Regions from separate parts of the Paraburkholderia sp. GAS333 genome, predicted to be linked through region 2. Evidence: riboswitches for the same ligand, from Rfam matches in the RefSeq annotation. Region 2 holds a riboswitch; each other region holds the start of a gene.
The links. Region 2 has a riboswitch for manganese ahead of ABH945_RS24330 (TMEM165/GDT1 family protein). Riboswitches for the same ligand answer to the same signal wherever they lie in the genome.
Positions count from the first base shown of each region.

Region 1 (7,236 bases), on a different contig from region 2:
GCGCGGGTTTGTGCAATGCAACGCGCGGCGACATCGTTTTAAAACGTGTTGTGCAGACACACTGACCACTCGGCTCACGCACGGAAAACTCGTTCCGCAAGCGGGTTAACTCCCAAGCTTGCGCCCCGCACGAAGGGTCGCGCTTGGGATTAGACTGGTAAAGCATCACGCTAAAACAGTTGCGTGTCTCGTGATCCAGCTGGCCGCAGAACGGTGTCAATCATGACCCGTTGCGTCGGCAGTACACAGGCAATGGCAGTAGCGCCGTTACGGGCGCGCAGCGGCACAACAACGAGGTGACAGTATGAGCTCCAGCTTCAAACTCTCCGCCGTTTCCGCTGTTTCCACTGTCTCAGTGATTGCTTCTCTCGCTTGCGCGTTCGCGCCCGCCCTGGTCGTGCAGCAGGCCCACGCGGCCACGCCGATCACGGTGACCTCGCAGGCCGCTCTCGATGGTCCGATTCGCTACACGGTCCGCGTCACGTCGAAACAGTTCGGCAATTCCCAGGAAACCCGCACGATCCGCTCTGGCGAGTCGGACGATTTCACCTGGAAGACCGTGCCTCCGGGCGGTCCCGTAGCCGGCACGGACGACTGCCCGAACTATTCGTCGCTGCCGGTCGATACCAACGGCGCGATGATCCGTCAGACGCAGATCCGCTTTGCGCCGGTTGTCGCCGGCGACGGCACGGCGACTGTGCAGATGAACTTCCAGGCGCAAACTCCGCACGGCGTGAAGACGGTGACGAACGGCGGCAAGACGCTCAAGTGTCCGAACGACGTAACCGTCAGCCAGATTCTGCGTTTTACGATGCCGGTCAACGGCAGCACGAAAACGCTGACGCTCAATGACGGCACGGAAGTGGCGATCAGCGCGAAGCGGTGACCGTCGTGTTGTGCGAAGCGTGCAATGCGGTGAGGGCAGTTTGCGTGTTGGTCGCGCGTTGATGGCTGGCGAGCGGACCGAAGCAGAGGTCCGCTACGTGTCGTGTCACGACCGCGTTGCATAGCGCAAGCGCGCATGCCGCTCAGCGTCACTGAACATGGCCCGAGCGGCATCCGCAGAGCGACGTTAGCCGCGCTTCGCCGCCGCCCGTTCCACCAGCCGCGCGGACAAAAACCGGTGCTCTGCCGAAAACAGCCGCCGGTACGTCAGCAGCACCGCGCCCACTGTCCCCAACGCGGACGACGCCGCAATCAGAAACATGATCACGATCTGATACCGGACCGCCTGCAACGGCGACTGACCCGCCAGCACCTGACCGGTCATCATGCCGGGCAGGCTGACCACGCCGACCACCGCCATCTGGTTCAGCGTCGGCATCATCCCCGCGCGCACCGCCTGACGCGCCGGCGCCTGCGCCGCTTCCCAGCGGGTCGCACCGAGCGCCAGCGCCATGTCGACACGATCGCGCCGGGCGGTCAGTTCCTCGGTCATCCGTTCGATTCCGAGCGACACGCCCGTCAACGTATTGCCGAGAATCATTCCGAGGATCGGAATCGCGTATTGCGGCTCGTACCACGGGTGAATGCGGATCACGACGAACAGCCCGACCGCCGCCACCAGCCACGAACTGACCCAGATCGACAGCACGCTGTCCGCGCGCTGCCCGGCGTAAGTGCGGCTGCCGCGATTCGCACCCGCGAACCCGGCGATCAGCGTCATCAGGATCATCAGCGGCAGCACGACGAACCAGTGGTCGTAGCGGAACACCCAGCCGAGCACATAGCCGATGGCCAGCAACTGGACCACGGTGCGCACCGCCGCCCACGCAAGCTTGCGCTCCAGATCGAGCTTCAGCGCCACCGACACCACGCCGTTCACGACGATCAGCAGCGCGGCAATCGCGACGTCCCAGAGACTCAGGTTTTGCAGGGTCATCGCGCGGCCTCCTCGTGCGCGGGCGATGGCGCCGCGCTTTCGTCCAGCACGCCTGCACGCATGGTCAGATGGCGCTCGCTCATGCGCGCGGCCTGGGCCGGATCGTGCGAGACCCACATCGACGCGTGACGTGACGGATCGGCGTCGAACCACGCCTTCACGAGACCTTCGATCGCCTGCGACGACTCGGGATCGAGCGACGCGGTCGGCTCGTCGAGCAGCAGCACTTCGGGCGTCAGTTGCAGCACGCGGATCAGCGCGGCGATCTGCGCTTCACCGCCGGAGAGTTCGCTCGCGCGCTGGTCGAGAAAGTTTGCGCTGCGGCCGGCCTGCACCGCGAGGCTCGCCGCCCGCGCGCGATCGAAACGCACGTCGCGATAGGTGCGCAACTCGAACGGATAGCGAAGGTTGTCTTCGACCGTGCCGTCGAGCAATGCGGGCCGCTGCCGGATATACGCGACGTTGCGCCGATAGCGTGGAATCGCCGCGCGCTCGACCGGCGCGCCGTGCCACAGCACGCGCCCGGCATCGAGCGGATCGAGCAGCGCGAGCGCGCGCAGAAACACGCTCTTGCCCGAGCCGGACGGCCCGGTGATGGCGACGCGATCACCCGCGCGCAACGCGAAGGTAGTGGGCTGCAACAGCGTCTGGTCGCGCTGTGGATCGCGCCGGACGATGCCGTCGGCGAGAACAAGGGGGACGTCGGTCATGAGTGGGATCGTAGCGGCGTAGTGGGGGCACTGCGCCATCTATCTAACCGCTCGGCGAGCCGCCGTCAATAGACGTGCGGCCGATGAGCCCTCAGCCGAGCGGAAACTCAGCCGATGATCTGAAGGTGTTCCGCCAGAATCGTGCAGCCGATCGCGATCAGCACGACGCCGCCCGCCATCTCCGCGCGCCTGCCGGCCACGTGACCGATGACCCGTCCGAGCAGCACGCCGATGGTCACCATCAGCGTGGTGGCGAGTCCGATTGCAGCGGCCGTGGAGTAAATGTTGACGTCGACGAACGCGAGGCCCGCGCCGACCGCCATCGCGTCGATGCTCGTTGCGAAGCCGGTGACGGCCAGCAGCCAGAACGAATGGGTCGCGGGTTTTTCCTCTTCAGCCTGCGGCGTGCGAAAGCCGTTGCGCACCATGCGCGCGCCGAGCACGAGCAGCAGCGCGAACGCGATCCAGTGATCCCACGCGGATACGTATTGCGCCGCCGCCTTGCCGAGGAACCAGCCGATCAGCGGCGTGAGCGCCTCGATGGCACCGAAGATAAGCCCGGTGCGCAGCGCTTCGCGCCAGTGCGGACGATGCAGCGTCGCGCCTTTGCCGATGGCGGCTGCGAAGGCGTCGGTGGACATGGCGAAAGCGAGGAACAGTGTGGCGACAGGATTCATGACAGGAGTGGCTCGAGGTCCATGGTCGGGCGGAAAACCGCGACACACCGCCGCGCCCGACCGGTCGCGTGATGTGTCGATGGTCTTGCCAACCTGACGGCTACCTGCACCACGGTCTGCGCGACCGAGAATGTTGATGCAGGCGCTTCTGGGTAGAAGCCGGCTACTCCCCAAAGACAGGGCGCAAGCTTAACACGTCAGAAAGCATTCTGTAATAAATAGCCTGTGTTGACGGGGGGTTTGCGTGAAGGGCTATTTGACGAGATCGTCCAGACGTTCGTCGTCGATACCGGCGGGTTCGAGGTGCGCGGTGACATCGGCGGACTGGAACAGTTGCTGGACCGCTTTTTCCGCGTTGTCGCTGATCGTGTGGCCCTCGTTGACCGTGAGCGAGCCTTCCACTTCGACGTGGAACTCGACGAACACGCGGTCGCCGCCGTCGCGTGTGCGGATATCGTGCACGTTCTGCACGCCGTCGCAGCCTCGCACGGCCGCCTCGATACGCTCGCGGTCGGGCATGTCCAGCTCACGGTCGAGCAACTGCACCAACGCCTGCGCGGCCATGCCTCGCGCGTTCCACAGCATGTACAACGAGATGACGATGGCGCCGGTCGCATCGGCGCGCGACCAGTCGAGAAAATGGTCGAGCAGCAGCGCGGCCAGCACCGTCAGGTTGACGGCGACATCGGTCGCGTAGTGCGCGCGATCGGCGGCAATGGCGGTGGAGCCGGTGCGCCTGACCACCAGCGTCTGCATGCCGACGAGTCCGGCTGCGGCCAGCGAGCTGCCCACGATCACCGCAATGCCGAAGCCGGTCTGATTCAGCGGTTGCGGATCGAAGAAGCGGCGTGTCGATTCGACGCCGAGTCCGACCGCCGCGCCTGCCAGCAGCAGCGCCTGAACGAAGGCCGCGATCGCTTCGGCTTTGCCGTGTCCATAGCGATGACCTTGATCGACCGGACGCGCCGCATAACGGACGCCTGCAAAGGTCACCGACGAAGCGAGGACATCGACGAGGCCATCGGCGGCGGAGGTCAGCAGCGAGATGGAGCCCGTGGCGAGCCATGCCCATACCTTGACGACGACGAGAATCAGCGCGACCGCCAGAGCAACGATGGAGGCCATGCGGCGGAGTGCTTCATCGGACATGCGTTCGGACATCGTTGCGGTCTTCGGTCGTGGCGATAGGCGAATGAGACCACGCTTTGCGGGTCAATGGATAGGCCTGTGAAGGAATGCAGGTCACGCTTGCATAAACAAGAAAAGGTTGAAGCAGTCAGCCGCTTCAACCTTTATGTGGGCATGCTGGTTTCAGCCTGCCTTGCGGATCGGCGCAAAGCGCCGCTTGCCGAGCACCGGCGTCAAACGCCGGAAACGCTCCCGCTTATGTTCTTCTTCGAAATGGCTCAGCGACGGTTTGACCAGATCGCTGCGCGACACGATTCCCACGAGGCGCATGCTCTTGCGATCTTCGACCACCGGCAGCCGTTCGAGATTGTGGACGGCCAGTCTTGTTGCAACGAGACGGCAGGTTTCGGAAGGCAACGCGTAGGTGGGGCTCATCTGCGCGAAGACGTCGGCGAGAAGTGCGGCGCGTTTGACTTCTGCGTTTTCCCGGCAGAATTGCTCGAGCAGCGCCCGATCGGCCACGCCGATCACCGCGTCATCACGCAAGACGGGATACGCGCGGCGCGTCTGATTTGCGCCGAAAAACTTCTGCAAGGTTTCGCCGACCGTCGCGCCTGCGTCGATCGAATCGACGGTGGGCGTCATCACTTCGTCGACGAAGTGACGCTCGAGCGGATCGACCCCGTACTCGCGATAGATGTGATAACCACGGCGCGCGATTTTCTCCGTCATGATCGAGCGGCGCATCACGACGGCCGAAAAGCCGTGTGCGATCAGCGTGGCGGTCAGCAACGGCAGCAGCGCGTTGGCGTCGTGAGTCAGGCCGAAGGCGAACACGATCGCGGTCAGCGGTGCGCCAAGCGTTGCGCCGAGCGTCGCGGCCATGCACACGAGCGGCCACAACGCCGGCTGATTGCCCGGCAGCCAGTGCGACAGCACCGTGCCCAAACCCGCGCCGAGCATCAACAGCGGGGCGAGAACGCCGCCCGACGTGCCGGACCCGAGCGCCACGACCCACATCACCGCCTTCACGGCGAGCAGTGCGAGCGCGATCTGCAAGGCGATGTGCTGATGCAGAAGATCGCCGATCACGTCGTAACCGACGCCGAGCGCGCGCGGCTCCAGCCATCCGCCGATGCCGACCACGACGCCGCCGAGCGCGGGCCACCACATCCAGTGAATCGGCAGCTTGCCGAACAGGTCCTCGGTCTTGTACAGCGCGGCGGAAAGTCCGGACGCCAGCGCGCCCGACAACAATCCGGCGATCACGCACGACAACAGCGCCCAGCTGTCCGGCGCGGCAGTTTCAAGCGGGAACAGCGGACCTGTGCCGAAGAAAAGCGCGCGGGCAAAACCGGCGACCGCGCACGCGATTGCGACCGGCAGGAAACTGCGCGGCCGCCATTCGAACAGCAGCAGTTCGACCGCCAGCAGCACGGCGGCCACCGGCGTGCCGAACACCGCCGTCATACCGGCGGCCGCGCCCGCGACCAGCAGCGTCTTGCGTTCGGCGGCGGTGACTTTCACGCATTGCGCGATCAGCGAGCCGAGTGCGCCGCCGGTCATGATGATCGGACCTTCCGCGCCGAACGGGCCGCCGCTGCCGATCACGATGCCCGACGACAGCGGCTTGAGCACCGCCACTTTCGGCGACATGCGGCTCTTGCCGAACAGGATCGCTTCGATGGCTTCGGGAATGCCGTGTCCGCGAATTTTTTCGGAGCCGAAGCGCGCCATCAAGCCGACGATCAGACCGCCCGCCACCGGCACGCCGATCACCCAGAGGCCGAGCGTGTTGCCCGCAGGCGAGCGTTCGGCGAACGATAGCGTGCCGAAGAAAAACAGATTGGTGAACAGATGAATCAGGTTCAGCAAGACGAAGGCGGCGAGCGTGCTGACCGCGCCGATGCAGGCCGCCAGAACGAAGATGCCGGGCAGCCGCGCGTTGGCCGCGAAGTCGCGCTTATGGGAGTCCATGCTCATGATCAGTCGAGGTCGATCTGTGGAATCTGGAACGCACCTTCAAGCGATTTCAACTCTGCCCGGTGCAGTTCGGCGAGCCGTGCGAGCACGCGTTCACCGGCTTTTTCAAGGTGGACTTCCACCTGACGGCGATCGTTGTCGCTGACCTGGCGGCGCACGAGTTCGAGCGCTTCGCAACGCGATACCAGCGCGACAACGCCGTGATGTTGCGACTGAAGCCGCTCCGCCAGTTCGCCGACGGTTGCCCAGTCGCGGTCGGGATAGCCCTTGATATGCAGCAGCAACAGATACTGCAACGGCGTGATGCCTTCGCTCTGCGCGGCCTGTTCCGAGAACCGTTCGAAGCGGCGCATCTGATAGCGAAACTCGGACAGTTGCTCGAAGTCGGCTTTATTCAGCCCGCGAGTGCGTGTTTTCATTGGAGACCTGCCGGTGCGGAGAAACGACGAATATATCACATGATGATGTATTTTATTTTCGTGCGATTCGTGCGATTCGTGCGATTCGTGCAGATTCGCCTTCGCCGTGTCATGCAGCCTGACGCAGTGTGTCCCCTGTCTGTCGGTACAGGCCTGCGATCAGATCCACTTGCGTAATCATTCCCGCCACGTGTCCCGATGCATCGAGTACCGGAATATGGTGATGGCCGTGAGTGGCAAAAATCGGCACGAGGTCGGTGATCGGCGCGTTCGTGCGGATCGTGCAGACCTCGGTGGTCATCACGTTGCCGACGGTCGGCGTACGTAGCCCGTCGCCGCGAAGCCATCCTTCGAGATAGCGCGTGAATGGCGCCGGTTTATCGACTCCGCGCCTGTCGGCGAGATCGGCGCGCGTCACGATGCCGATCAGATTCCGG
Region 1 is NZ_JBNDKS010000001.1:1,582,366-1,589,601, reverse strand. It holds gene ABH945_RS07070 (DUF6013 family protein) at 305-886, shown strand; gene ABH945_RS07065 (ABC transporter permease) at 1,073-1,882, opposite strand; gene ABH945_RS07060 (ABC transporter ATP-binding protein) at 1,879-2,592, opposite strand; gene mntP (manganese efflux pump MntP) at 2,700-3,269, opposite strand; yybP-ykoY riboswitch at 3,287-3,453, opposite strand; gene ABH945_RS07050 (cation diffusion facilitator family transporter) at 3,522-4,430, opposite strand; gene ABH945_RS07045 (chloride channel protein) at 4,581-6,380, opposite strand; gene ABH945_RS07040 (MarR family winged helix-turn-helix transcriptional regulator) at 6,383-6,799, opposite strand; gene ABH945_RS07035 (HPP family protein) at 6,909-7,236, opposite strand, start outside.
Region 1: another riboswitch for manganese. It lies ahead of mntP (manganese efflux pump MntP); the one in region 2 lies ahead of ABH945_RS24330 (TMEM165/GDT1 family protein).

Region 2 (7,236 bases):
TGAGTCCGAAGAACTGGCCGCGGTCTGTCGCCACCGGCGTGCCGCCCGTCGAGCGGAACGGCGAGCTGAAATCCGGCATGTCATAGGTGTTCAGATGGTAGTAGCTCACCGTGACCGTGGTCGGCGAGTTCAGGCCGAACGCGATCGACGGCGCGACGCCCCAGCGCTTGCTATAGATGTCGGTGCGGCCAGCCTGATCGGCATCGTGGCCCATGACGTTCAGGCGGATCGCGGTGGTGTCGTTGAGCTTCTGGTTCCAGTCGACGGTCGCGCGTCGGTAACTATCCGTACCCAGCCCGACGCTGCCATTGATGAAATTGTCGGCTTGCGGCGCCTTGGTGGTGATGTCGATGCTGCCGCCCACCGAGCCGCGTCCCGCGTACACCGAGTCGGGACCTTTGACGACGCTGATGTTTTCGACGTCGAAGGTCTCGCGGTTTTGCACGCCCGAATCCCGCATGCCGTCGACGAAAATCGAGTTGCGCGATTCGAAGCCGCGGATCACCGGACGATCCGCCGAAGGATTCGCCGCCGCATCGCCGCCGAGGAAGGTGATGCCCGGCACGGTGCGCAGCGCGTCGGTGAAGGTCGAGACGTTCTTTTCCTTGAGCACCTCCTGCGGGATGACCGTGATCGAGCGCGGCGTGTCGATGAGCGGCGAGGTGAATTTGTACGAAGACAGCGATTTCGTCTGCAGGTCCGACGGGGCCGACGAAGTCACTTTCACTGCAGGGAGCGTGGCGTCGGTGGCGGTGCTGCCGGCGTTGCTGGAGGGGGTCGAAGCCGCCGTTGTGGATGCCGGGGAGGGCGGCGTGGCGGGCGTCGCCTGCGCGTGGACGGCGGTGGTCGCGAAAAATCCGGAGCAATACAAGGCTGTAACGGACGCGATCGTGCGCATCCTGAACTGGGCGGAAGATGTCATGGCGTGTAGTCAGTTTTCGACGGTCCACTGCCTGACAACTCATGACCGTTCGTTAGAGGCGCCAAGCGTGGATTCGGTAATTGCAAATAGTCATGATTCGCATTTGCGGTTATGGATTGTAAAAATCAGAAAGCATGTTGTAAATGCGTGCTGGGGAAACGCAAACAAATTGTTGGAATTTGGTAAACGGGTGGATTGTTAAGGGAACGTTAAGGTTGGGTGTGGTTGTGGATGGTTGCCTGCCTGGGTGGGTTGGCGCGCTAGTCGGCCGTCTGGTGTTGGTCAAAATGGGCATAGCGGTCGCGCACCAGCGCCCTGGTTTGTGCCCGCAGGTTCGCCAGCAGTGTGCGGCTGGTGGGCTGTGCCGAAACGAGCCCGGCCGGTCCAGCAGCCTCGTAGCGCCACACCAGCTGGCTGACCTGACGCTCACACAGTTGCAGCCGTTCAGCGGCCAGTACGATCGTCTGCCGGTGCTGGATGACCGCCTCGATGATCTTCATGAGCTCGAGCTCATGCATGCGGATCGTGATGAATCCACGTGCGTTCATGGTCGGGCTCCGGGCTGGCTCTGATGCCGCTGCATGCACCACAGCAGCCAGCCCGGACATTTCTAACTGGCTCAAACCGGACATTACAACTTAGCCGCTACAGACTTTGTGTTGATAATTTATATTATGTCAAATTAAGATGCAGTCCCCAGCCCGTTTAGTAATCCCACACCACCTTCAAACTACAACAATCCCAAACCCTCCTTTTCCCATTGCCGATCAACCACTTACCCCAATCCACCACCCACTAGCAGAAACCCCAGACAAACCCGCTAATCCTCCACGCCCCAAGTGCCGTTATCATGCTGGCCAAACCAATACGAAGGAGACAAACGATGCTGAAAAAATGGGCCATTTGCGCCGCGCTTTTTGCCACTGCAGCCGTCGCCTACGCGGACGCAAAATGGGAGGTCGTCAGCCAGAATCCCACCGCGACGTTTTATGTCGACACGGAATCCATCACGCGCACCGGCCAGACGGTGAACGTCTGGACTAAGGCTGTCAACAGCACGCCGCGGATTCAATCCGGTGACCAGATCGCCACTGCCTACGGGCTGGATCACTTCGTCTTCAACTGCGCGGATAAATCCGGCGCGCTCGTGAGTTTCGCCCGGTTCGATCAGACCGGCGCGACCATCCAGTCGCTCGCACGCAAAAAATACGAGATGGAAGCCGTCGCTCCCGACACGCCCATGGCGATCCTCCTGCATCGCGTTTGCCAGTAGCTGCGAAAGTTTGCCAGTAGTTGCAAAAGTAACGCAGCCAGCCGTTTCGTGAATCGCCAACGCGTTGCTTGCTAAATGCTTTCATCGAAGAGGGTTTGTCTGAATCGCCTTGCCTGGGGCGCTGTCAGACCGCTATAATCGGCGCCTCTTCGGGGAGTAGCCGCCTTGGACGAAATGTTCAGGGGCTCGCGTCAACATACTTGGAGCGGTCGTCAGACCGTCCATGGCGCGCGCAGCAATCGCCTGGCAAGACCGATGACTCACACTCCCACCAGCCGGGTCGCGGGAGTGCGTGTCATCGTGATTTGACCGTGCGGCCCGGTTATAACAAACCCCATGCAATCATTCCTCGTATCCACAAGCGTTGTCGGTCTCGCTGAGATCGGCGACAAGACCCAGTTGCTGTCTCTGGTTCTTGCGGCGCGCTATCGCAAACCTATCCCTATCGTGCTCGGCGTGTTCGTCGCGACGCTGATCAATCACGGCTTCTCGGGTGCGCTCGGCGCGTGGCTTGCCAGCATCATCAGGCCGGAAATCATGAACTGGGCCGTGGTGGCGTCGTTCGCGGTCATGGCCGTGTGGATCCTGATTCCGGACAAGCTCGATGATGCCGACGCTCTACCCGTCAAAGATTCAATGGGCGTGTTCGGAACAACGGCAATCACGTTCTTCATCGCGGAAATGGGCGACAAAACCCAGATCGTGACAGTGGCGCTCGCGGCGCGATTCCACGAATTCTTCGGCGTCGTGGCGGGCACGACGCTCGGCATGATGCTGGCGAACGTCCCGGTTATCTATCTTGGCCACAAGTTCGCTGACCGCTTGCCGACCAAGGCGGTTCATATCCTGGCGGCGCTTATTTTCGTCGTACTCGGCGGCCTCGCACTGCGCACGGCGCTGTATCCGGAAACTCACTCGATGTTCTGATCTTCCGGCGTGACGTGACGGCTCCCGTGGATTAGCGGAAGCCGTCACGCAGAACTTGCAGCGCGAGAAAACCGCTTACATCGGCGGAGCGACGCCGTCCTTTTCCACGACCACGCGTTGCGCGACGAAGGTGCCTTGCGACGCGGGCGTGGCGACCACAAACACTTTCTTGCCGGCGGTCAGGTCGGTGCGCGCGGCCGACGTGAACGTGACGATGGGCACATTCGCGGGGACCGTCACCGTGTTGTTGCCGCCCTTGTACGACAGCTTCAGATCGCGGCCGCTGGTGCCCTGAACGACCGTGTCGACGTTCGCGTTGGTCATCGAGCTATTCGGGCCGAGATCCCAGTCATAGTGCCCTTCCCCCGTGCCGCGCGCGGATTCCGGGAACACCACCACTTCGGTCGCCGTCAGCTTGCCGTCAGTGCCAGTCGTCGCGGCCGTGCCGACGAAAGAGCCCTGTTTAATATCGGACAGTTGCATGGCCTTGACGGCGGACACGGTGACCGTCGGCTTGAGGTCGATCGACACGGTGTCGCCGCTGCGGCGGTGCACCTTCAGCACGTCGCCGTCGAGCGAAACGATATCGCCGCGGATGCGCGATGGTTTGACCGCCGGGGTCTGCGCAAGCGCGACGCCGCTAATAGCCAGCGTCACGAGAGTAACGCCGAGATTCAGACGAATAGACATGGATGCTCCGTAAAAAACCGTTGGTTTGACCTGCGACTAAAGAAAAAAGACTGAAGACCGGTGAACCTCAGGAACCGCCGAACCAGTTGTAGCCCTGGTTCTCCCAGTAGCCACCGGGGTATTCGTTCGTCACGCTGATCGCGACGATATGTTTCGGATTCTTGTAGCCGAGTTTCGTCGGCATGCGCAGCTTCATCGGAAAGCCGTACTTCGGTGGCAAAACCTGGCCGTCGTAGGTCAGGGTCAGAAGCGTCTGCGCGTGTAGCGCGGTCGGCATGTCGATACTGGTCGAGTAGTTATCGGCGCAATGAAACGCGACGTAGCGGGCCGTGGTATCGGCGCCAGAGCGTCTGAGAAAATCGGCGAAACGCACGCCTCCCCATTTGCCGATCGCGCTCCACCCTTCTATGCAGATGTGCCGCGTAATCTGACTTTCCTGCGGCAACGCGCGCAATTCTTCGAGCGTCCACACACGCTTTCCATGCGCGAGGCCGTTCACCTCGAGCCGGTATGTCGCGGGATCGACCTCGGGTACATCGTCGATGTCGTAGAACGCGTTGAACGGAAACGGCCGCGTGATCATCGACTCCGGATAGGTCGGCGCCATTTCGTTCGGGTTGAACAGCAGAGCCTGCACGTCGTCGTTGAAGAACGACATTTTGCGCAGCATGGTGTTCACCGATTTGTCATTGGACAGGTCGCAACCCGACAGCATCGCAATGCCGCCGAGCGTGAGAATCCGCTTTCCGAGCAGCCTGCGTGCGGGGTTTTTCAGTTCGCGGCTCACATCCTTGATGATCGCGTCGGCGTGGGACGAAAAAATTGCGGCCGGCTTTTTAGCCTGTTTTCTGAACGTCATGGTTACCGTCCGCGAATCATCAGAAGCAGCGAGCGCGGCACCAGCGCGACCATCACGACGTGCAACACGAAGAACGCAACCAGTACGCTCATCGCGACGAAGTGCACGACGCGCGCGTTGTCGTACCCGCCCATCAGCGTGCGCAGCAGCGGGAATTGCACTGACTTCCATACGGCCAGGCCCGACACGATCAGAAGCGCGATATCGACGATGACAACGAGGTAGGCAAACTTCTGCACGGCGTTGTAGCGCGAGAGATCCTGGTGACCGAGCTTGCCGCGCAATGCGGCCAGCAGGTCCGTTACAAGCGACCTGGGACTGACCGGCAGGAGCTTTTTCCGCAGACGCCCGGAGGCGATATTCACGCCGACATAGACGAGGAAATTCGCGACGAGCACCCACATCACCGCGAAATGCCAGAGCAATGCGCCACCGAGCCAGCCGCCGAGCGTGATCGCGGGAGGAAACTGAATGGCCCGGAAGATCGGCGACGCGTTATAAATCTGCCAGCCGCTCGTGACCATCAGCACGACCGCGAGCGCGTTGACCCAGTGCGTGATGCGCACCCAGGCGGGTTGAATCGTTGCGTGACTCAAAGTTGTCTCGTCATGGATGATGTTGCCGGTTGTTTGCACGGCTGTCGTGTGGGATGCCTGATCGGCGAGCGCCGGCTCACCTTGCAATCCAGCCTGTGCCTTATCGACGTAAACACCACCTGGGAGGGATTATTCCGCGACGGATATAGAAATTTTTCTTACGGAACGGTAAGACGTCATGGACGCGTGGGAGATGTGCAGGAGCGTTCGAGCGACGCGCCGAAGGAGATGTAATTCGCGTGGCCGGAAGCGTGGGTGTGGATGGCGAGCAGCCGTGCCGAGCCAATTCAAGGATCGAGCCTTGAGCATCGAGCGCGGCAAATGAATCCAACCTTGCCGTCTCAGTAACGATTGAAGCGGCAACCGCAACCGGGTGCGGGCAGCGCCCCTTCAATTCAATCGGTACCTGCCTACATCGCACCGGCAGCGCCGGCATGTCGGTCCCACGTATCGCGTGACTTGCCGGACGAAATGAAATCGGAGGACTGAAGCGCAACCGTATCGCGACTTGCAGTCGAGCGCTTCGCGGTGGCTTTAGCCAGAATGCGACTGACGCATGAATAGAACAATTCGAGTTGTCGTGCGTCTGAGGTGTTTCGCTCCAACTCGAACACATCTTCGAGCACGCGACGCGAAATATGGAAGCGTTGTAGTCCGCGGGCAATACGAACCGAGAAAACGACGCCATCACTGTTATGTGGCACCGCAGCCCAAATGAGCGCATGGTTACTCATGAAGCCCCCGTGAATCCAGTTCTTCAGATCTAAACCGGTTAATCGATGGTGGCACAGCTCAAAATGGGTGAATACGTTTCAAAATTATGACTTGCCATTTATGCGACATTTTTACAACGGGTTATATTGCGGCGCAGCAAAAATGTTTTAGACTGAAGAACGGGCGCGGTCTGAAGCGCCCCCATGGAAAAAAGGACGGGAGAACGGACCATGATCTCTCATGCATCAACGAGCCGGACCGAACCGGAGTTGCATATTTTCGAGCAGGCCGGAGGCTGGCACTGGGGAATCACTGTCCCGCGCGCAATGGGCAGCGGATTCAAGGTGATTGCATACAGCGAACAAACCTTCCCGGCAGAGGACATTGCCCGCATCGACGGAAGTCATGCGCTGGAATCTCTGCAGGTGGCGGCACATACGAACTGACGCGCCGCCCTCGCCTCGACGCTTTAGTCGTCACTCTATTCGCGCCTCATTTCTTGACTTGAGGCGCCCTCACCCACGTTGCGATTGTCGGCCGCTATTCGAATACCGGTTCCGGGCGCAGTTCACGCGTGGCGATCCAGCAAAGGATCGATCCGGTGCAAACCATGATTGCGCCCTTCCAGAAAGCGAATGGGAGCGGCGCATTCAGCAGTTTCGCCGCGAGCACGGACGACAAAACCGGAATCAGATAAGACGCGCCCGCGAGCACTGTCACGTTCCCATGCAGAATTCCGACATTCCACGCGGCGTAACCGAATCCGATCGCTGAGGCCGCAAGGAACAGGTAGATGACCGTGTGTGGACTGAAGTCCATCGCGCCGCCGCCATTGATCGCGTACTTGATCCACAGCGCGGCGGCCGTCAGCATGAAAAACAGCGTCACGCCGTTGCTTCCCTTTGCATGTCGCGCTGTGACGGTGCAATACCCCGCCCAGATTAAAGCGCCGGTAAAGGCCAAGCCGAAGCTCAGCGGATTCGCTTTGACGTTCGCCAGCATTTCCGCAACATCGAAGCCCTGATCGCCTCCGAGAACCCAGCCAATTCCGATTAAGGAAAGGACAAATCCCGGAAAGATCAAAAGATTCGATCTCTGGCCGTTAAAGAGAATGGCGGCGATCAGCGTGAAAGTCGGCCAGAGATAATTGACCATGCCGACTTCGACGGCCTGACGGCCGCTGTCGGCATAGCCGATCGAAAGCGACAGGCAAAGCTCGTACGTGACGAACAGCAGGCTGCCCCAGATCAGATAG
Region 2 is NZ_JBNDKS010000004.1:526,641-533,876, reverse strand. It holds gene ABH945_RS24350 (TonB-dependent receptor) at 1-721, opposite strand, end outside; gene ABH945_RS24345 (hypothetical protein) at 747-1,124, shown strand; gene ABH945_RS24340 (helix-turn-helix domain-containing protein) at 1,183-1,470, opposite strand; gene ABH945_RS24335 (surface-adhesin E family protein) at 1,806-2,195, shown strand; yybP-ykoY riboswitch at 2,340-2,519, shown strand; gene ABH945_RS24330 (TMEM165/GDT1 family protein) at 2,532-3,122, shown strand; gene ABH945_RS24325 (hypothetical protein) at 3,198-3,812, opposite strand; gene ABH945_RS24320 (molybdopterin-dependent oxidoreductase) at 3,880-4,671, opposite strand; gene ABH945_RS24315 (cytochrome b/b6 domain-containing protein) at 4,674-5,267, opposite strand; gene ABH945_RS24310 (hypothetical protein) at 5,678-6,001, opposite strand; gene ABH945_RS24305 (hypothetical protein) at 6,212-6,427, shown strand; gene yddG (aromatic amino acid DMT transporter YddG) at 6,522-7,236, opposite strand, start outside.

Region 3 (7,236 bases), on a different contig from region 2:
GATGACCGTCTCGCTGCATAACCTCGGCCGCTATGACGAGGCGATGGAATACTGCGCGAGGGCTCGCGAACTTTTCCCGAACGACGTCGAATTGCTGCAAGTGTCCGCCAGCATTCTTGAAGCAGGTGGTCATCACGAGAAAGCCGAAACTGATTGCCGCCGGATGCTCGAACTCAGCCCGGATCATCCGGAAGGCTTGCGGATTCTCAGTATCGTGCTGATCTCGATGGGAAAGCTGGAAGAGGCCGAACGCGTTTCCCTGCGCGCGATCGAGGTCGCCCCGAACGCGGCGCTACCGTACAGCGCGCTTGGTGTGACCTACATGAAGCAGGGCAATCTCGACAAAGCGGCCGCTACCTTCCGGCGCGCGATCGAACTCAACCCCAACGGCGACCTCGCATACAACAACCTCGCGTTCTGCATGACCCACAGCGAGAATGCCGACCCGGCGGAATTGTTCGCGACCCATCGCCTGTTCGGCGATCAATTCGAAGCGCCTCTCAAGCCGAATTGGGCGCCGCATGACAATGTGAAAGATCCGGAGCGCCGTTTGCGCGTCGGCTTTATTTCCGGCGATTTCTGCCGTCACGCGGTGTCGAATTTCTTCGAACCGGTGCTGGAACATCTCGTTCGCGATCCCCGGATTTCGCTGCACGCCTTCTCGAATACGTCGACCGTCGACCAGGTCACGCAAAAAATGCGCGCGACCTTCGAACACTGGCATCCCGTATTCGGCATGAAAGAAGATGCGATCGCCCAACTGGTCTGCGACAACGAAATCGACATCCTGATCGATCTCGCGGGTCACACCGCGAATAACGGACTGCTCGCCATGGCGCGCAAGCCTGCGCCCATCCAGGCATCATGGATCGGCTACCCCGGCACGACGGGCCTGACCGCCGTCGACTATTTCCTCGCCGACCGCTACTGGGTGCCGTCCGAACAGTTTCGCGACCAGTTCACCGAGCAGATCGTCTATCTGCCCGCGCTCGCGCCGTTCAGCGCCGATCCGCTGTGTCCGCCGGTCAATCTGCTGCCCGCACAGAGCAAGGGTTACGTGACCTTCGGCAGCTTCAACCGGATGGACAAACTGCGTCGCGAAGTCATCGCGCTGTGGGCGCGTTTGCTGCGCGAGGTACCGAACTCCCGCATGCTGATAGGCGGCCTGCCCGCCGACGGCAGCCTCGGTGACCTCCCGGCCTGGTTCGCAGAAGAAGGCATCGCGCGCGAACGCCTCGACTTCCGTCCCCGCTCGAGTGTGCCGGTCTATCTGCAGCAGCATCACCACGTCGACATCTGCCTCGACACGTTCCCGTTCTCCGGCCTAACCACCGCGCTGCATTCGCTGTGGATGGGTGTCCCGACACTGACGTTGCCGGGCAAAACCGTACCAGGGCGCAGCGGCCTGACAGCCATGTCGCACGCCGGACTCGAGATGTTCATCGCGCAGGACAAGGACGATTTCGTGCGCCGCGGAGTCGAACTGACGTCCGATATCGCTGCACTGGCCGCGCTGCGCGCAGGCATGCGCGAACGTTGCGAGAACTCGCCGATGTTCCGCCCCGCGGAGATCGCGGATGGCGTTTCCACAGCGTTGCGCGTGATGTGGCGTCGCTGGTGCGCTGGCTTGCCGGCGGAGTCGTTCGAGGTGAAGGAAACGGCTGCGCAGCAGGTGGCCTGAAGCAGGTGGGTCGACGCGCTGCCGCGCGGCCCACACCACTAATCGACTGAAATCAATGAAACCGATCCGACTCGTATGCGGCACCCGCCGCAGCCGTGAGCAGTTTTCCAACGAAACGGCGCTCGGCCGTTCGCTGAAGCTCTACAAGCATCTGACGGAACCGCAACTGCATCTGTTCGACAGCAACACGCTGGGGTTGTCGACGATCTATAACAACGCGATCCTGTACGCGCAGCAACACCCGGCGATTCTCGTGTTCATTCACGACGACGTCTGGCTAAACGATTTCTTCTGGACCGAGCGGATCGCCGAGGCCGTCGCGAAGTTCGACGTGATCGGGCTCGCGGGCAATAAACGGCGCGTCGCCGGACAACCTTCGTGGGCATTCGTCACGCCCGACTGCAAGTGGGACGAACGGCAATACCTGAGCGGTACGGTCGGACACGGCAAGGGTTTTCCGTGCGAGATCGTGTCGTCGTTCGGGCCGGCCGGCGTCGAAGTGAAGCTGCTGGACGGCCTGCTGCTCGCCGCCGACAGCACGACGCTGGTCAACAGCGGCCTGCGCTTCGACGAGCAGTTCGCGTTCCACTTCTACGATATGGATTTCTGCCGGCAGGCCGAATTGAAAGGCTTGCGGATGGGCACCTGGCCCCTCAGCGTCGTGCATGAAAGCGGCGGCGCGTTCGGCAGTCAGGGATGGCGCGACGGTTACGCGCGGTATTTGCAGAAGTATGGAAGCTGAGGTTTCGCAGACGTCAGCACGATGTTGCCGCAAAGGAAATTCGCGGCAACGTCGTGCGTTGCATCACGCTCCGATCAACGCGAGAGCGTGACCGCCAGATACGCCGCGTAGAGCACGCCGCACACCAGCAACGCCCACACCGGCAGTCCGCGTTCGCGCACATTGATACGCAGCCACGCGGCGGCGACCAGCGTGATCACGATGCCCGTCACCACTTCGATGCGCGGCGTCCACGGCGTCAGCAGAATGCCGATCGCGGGCAGCAACGTCCCCTGAAAAACCATCGCACCGGTGATATTGCCGAATGCGAGCGTGTCCTTGCCGCGCCGGATCCACAGAATGCTGTTGACCTTCTCGGGCAACTCCGTGGCGATCGGAATGATCAGCAGCGACAACAGCAGCGCCGAGATGCCGAGCATCTGCGACACACCGCGCACGCCGTGGATGAACCCTTCCGCGCCCCATACCAGCAAGCCGACCGCGATCAGCAGTTGCAGCGCGATGGTCAGGAGATTGGTCGGCACGCCCAGGCGCGAAAGCAGCATCGTGCCCGGCGCTTCGGTGCCGTGCCCTGCGTCGACGAGATCGCCCGACGCGCGGAACGTCATCACCACGTAGGTCACGTAAACGCCAACCAGCGCGACGCTGAATAGCGCGCGGACAATCATCTGCGAATGCGGCACGTACATCGCGGCGGCGGCCAGCACGAATGCGCACAGGAAGTAGTTGAGATCGCGCGTGAAACCGGTGCGCTCAGGCACGACGTGGCCCGTTACACCGCGCGACCGAAGAATCGCCAGCGTCATCAGGAAAGTGGACAGCGTGGAGAGCATCAGCGGCGCGCCGAGAATCGCGCCCACGCCGATTTCCTGATTAACGGTTTGATCGCTGGTGCCGCTCGCGATGGCGAGCAGCGGCACCAGCGTTTCGGGCAGCGCCGTGCCGACCGCTGCGAAAAGCGAGCCGGTCACGCCTTCCGAGATTTTCAGACGTTCGCCCAGATGTTCGAGTGCATTGGTGAAGAGTTCGGCCGCCACCAGGATGACGACCAGCATGACCGCGAGTTCGAAGAAGAGGCTGGTCATGCGCGGCATCCGGTGCACGAGGTGAAGACATGGCCATGCGCTTGGCGACGGATTGCCGGAACGGCATGCGGGAAGAATGGCGAGGCGCTACGGTAATTCACGGGACAACTCCGCGGTCGGACGACTATGACAAACCAATGACGCACCGCCACCCGTCCGACCAGAACGAGGCAATACGCCAATGGTCTCGCCAAACCGACCCGGTCGAACGCGCCATGACCCGCAGGCCAAGTATGTTGACGCGCTCTCCTTCAACGAATGAAGGAAGGCTACTCCCCAGTGACGAGGGGATTTTACGGGGATGCAGGGCTTTCAACAAGGTTCGACCATAGCGCTAGCAGAATCGCTGATCGATGACGCTTGCGTCTCGCACTCCCCGGTACAGGTCAGCGCCTTTTACAGACGATTGAGAAAACGTGCGCTTGCCGCCCACCCGCGGCTATCTGCATCTGCGCAATTTCAACGGCCTTGAGGCCGCTTGCGTTAAGTAACGGCTCAATCGATGCTTCACTGAAGAAGTTAATGTGTTCGTGCCAGTGTCTGCGCTGACGGAAAATCTCAACTGAGCCAGGATTGGCGCGCATTAAGTCCTCATAGGGTACTTCTATGTAGAGGAGCGTTTCTTGTGCCATCGCGGCCGCAATTTCCCGAAGCGTATCGGCAGGATAGGGCACATGTTCGAGCACGTTCGAGGACACAATCAAATCGTATTGCGTCTCGTCGATCACTTTCTTGTCGACGCGGGTTGCTCCGTCCACCACCGGCTTGCCGGAAATGTCATAAACATGGTGCAACGCACATCGGTTACGTAATGGCGTGTTAAATCCCGTGTCGCCGCCCCAGTCGAGCACCTTCGGAATATCGCGCACGTGGCGCTCGAGAAAAGCCTCGATCTGCGGAATGTAGGGCGATCCATCGACGTAAATCTGGTTGCGAGCTCTGTAGCCCGGCTCGAAGCGCTCCCTCAGCGCGGTGTAGGCCTCACCACGATAGTCTGCGTAAAGCGCCGCCATCTCTGCATCGTCAAAGCGGATGTCGAGAAACATTGCGCCGCAGTCGGCACACTGAACGCTATTGCATAGCGGATAGGCATGGCCCAACTGAATATCACGAAGCCCCCATTCTGGCGTCACTTCAACGGGTTCCCAGCCAAAGGCGCGGTTTGCGACGAATGGCATCAGGATTGAGGGGCTGCGGTTGAGTCGAGTGCCCTGACAGCAGACACAACGGTCTGCAATGCGACTTCGGTGGCGAAAGGGCGAATAAGCGTCCGTCATGCTGAATCCAGTTTATTGTTCGGCGGCGCACATTCCGGCTATTCGCGTCTGCGCCGTCCCGAGGTACATACAACATCAGGAATGTCATCGCGCTGCATTGCATCTATCCGAGAGAACTACCGCAACTACGCAGCGTTCAATTTCACTGCAGACGCGCGTGCCTTCATGGCCTCTCGTGCATAAGCGAGATTCGCCTTGAATTTTTCCGATGTGGGCAACTGTCCGGGCAACATGTCCGTCAGTTCAGTCAGACCCGCAATGAATCGCTGAAGCTCCGGAAAGTGCAACGAGAAACGTACATACACCTCCACAAGACGCTGCTTCGCTGCGAGGATCTCTTTTATAGTCAGGTTGCCGTCAGCGGCTTCACCTCGCAGAAATACCTCCCACTCAATGAGCCCCATCGCGAAAATCGGACTACCGTTTGCCGATTCCTGCGCACCATGCCTCCGGAATGCACCGTGATAGCCGCCTACCACTGCAATCGGCCCCAGCCTGGCCACCGCGAGGTAAGCGCAGACATCGCCAAGAAAGTCAGGTACATGATCTTTGTATTTACTCAAGTCCGCGATCTCGATGCGGCTTTTGTCCAGCATCACGAAACTCGGCTCGCCGATGAAGTTATCCAGTTGCGGCAGCATGTTCCGGACAATGTGGCTTCGATCGATCAATGCTATTTCACCGTTGCCCAGAAGGCGTGGCGGCGTGTGGACAATTGCGCTTTTCGCATCGATCATCACGCGCCCGTGAAACGCCATCGCGGCCTGTGGGAACTTCCGCAATGCATCAACCAGCAATGCCACCGACTCTGGCATCAATATGTCGTCGTAAAAGAGCCACTTGATGTACCTTCCGCGAGCCTTCTCCCATAACGCGCGCGCATTTTCGCCGCCGTTGTCGAAGCCGTGGTGAAAGTACTTGAGCTTCGGATTACCAAACTGGCTCACGATTCCTTCGAGCGCACCATCCGATGTATTGTCGCCGACGAGGATTTCGATGTCCTCGAACGTTTGCGCCAATGCACTGGCTATCGCCTCCGTCAGGAATTCTGGACGGTGCGCAGGAATGAGAATGCTGACTGTGACCACTACTTATCCTCTGGACAATCGCGATGCGATGAAATTCTGACGCCCTATGCCGCGACGGCTTCGGGGGTGACAGGCGTATTGAAGCCGCCCACCCTGTTGACCATGTCGACGAGCGCCTGTTGAGTGAGCCACTCGTCATTGTTGTCGCTGCTGTAGTAGAAGCCGTCGGGCACCGCGTTGCCAACCTTGACGGCATGCCGTTCCGCGCGCCGGTCGTCGAACTCCGGAACGATCACATAATGCGTTCCCATGTCGTAGGTATGGCGCCCCTCGTCTTCGCTGATCAACACTTCATGCAGCTTTTCGCCTGGCCGGATACCGACTACGCGAGCCGCAGGCGAACCCGGGAAGGCTTTGACAAGGTCAAGCATCCTGGTGCTGGGAATCTTCGGGATGAAAATCTCGCCAGGTCCGGCGTGATCGATTGCACTTAACACCAGATCGACGCCTCCCTCCAGATCTATCAGGAAACGAGTCATGCGCGCATCGGTTACTGGCAGAGTAGTTTCGCCCCGACGAATCAGATCTGACCAGAATGGAATGACGCTGCCACGGCTGCCCGTGACGTTACCGTAGCGCACCACGCTAAACCCGATGTCGCGATAGCGCGTATAGGTATTGGCGGCGACAAACAGCTTTTCCATGGCCAGCTTCGTTGCGCCGTACAGGTTCGACGGGCTAACTGCCTTATCCGTCGACACGCCGATCAGACGCTTTACGTTGCGATCGAGTGCAGCCTCGATAATGTTCTGCGCACCGATAATATTTGTCTTTACCGCTTCCATCGGATTCGCTTCGAGTGCCGGCACCTGCTTAAGCGCAGCCGCATGCACCACAATGTCGATCCCGTTGAATGCACGCAGCAGACGCTCGCGGTCGCGGATGTCACCGAGGAAATAACGCACCGGGAACCGGTTTGGCGGAAAAACCTGGGCCATCTCGAACTGCTTGAACTCGTCCCGGCTGAAAATGACGATTTCGCGTGGGTCGTATTCGTCGAGCAATCGCTTGACGAATGCACGCCCGAACGTGCCCGTGCCACCGGTTACCAGGATGGACTTGTTGTTCAGGTAGGAAGAGCGCTTCATAAGGTCTCGCTGCGTTTGTTCATTGATAGCATGCGCATCCGCGATTCAACCTGATCGCGCCTGATGCGGTCGTGATCGCGACGTACGGTCTGTACCGCCAAAAACCGGCTTGTATGGATGCCCAGTTTACGCAGCGCCTGTCAGATCAAAGTGGCGATAACGGGCCCTTTTCCCCGCCAATTCAGACGCCTTCCATGCCCCCGTCGCGCGGTGATGCCTGGAATGTCGACGATCGTCAGGAGCGATGCAGCGGAAAGCAGCAGACCGTGTCTGTC
Region 3 is NZ_JBNDKS010000002.1:152,939-160,174, forward strand. It holds gene ABH945_RS09930 (tetratricopeptide repeat protein) at 1-1,681, shown strand, start outside; gene ABH945_RS09935 (glycosyltransferase family 2 protein) at 1,737-2,423, shown strand; gene ABH945_RS09940 (sodium:calcium antiporter) at 2,498-3,508, opposite strand; yybP-ykoY riboswitch at 3,627-3,798, opposite strand; gene ABH945_RS09945 (class I SAM-dependent methyltransferase) at 3,895-4,785, opposite strand; gene ABH945_RS09950 (glycosyltransferase family 2 protein) at 4,911-5,873, opposite strand; gene pseB (UDP-N-acetylglucosamine 4,6-dehydratase (inverting)) at 5,918-6,961, opposite strand.
Region 3: another riboswitch for manganese. It lies ahead of ABH945_RS09940 (sodium:calcium antiporter); the one in region 2 lies ahead of ABH945_RS24330 (TMEM165/GDT1 family protein).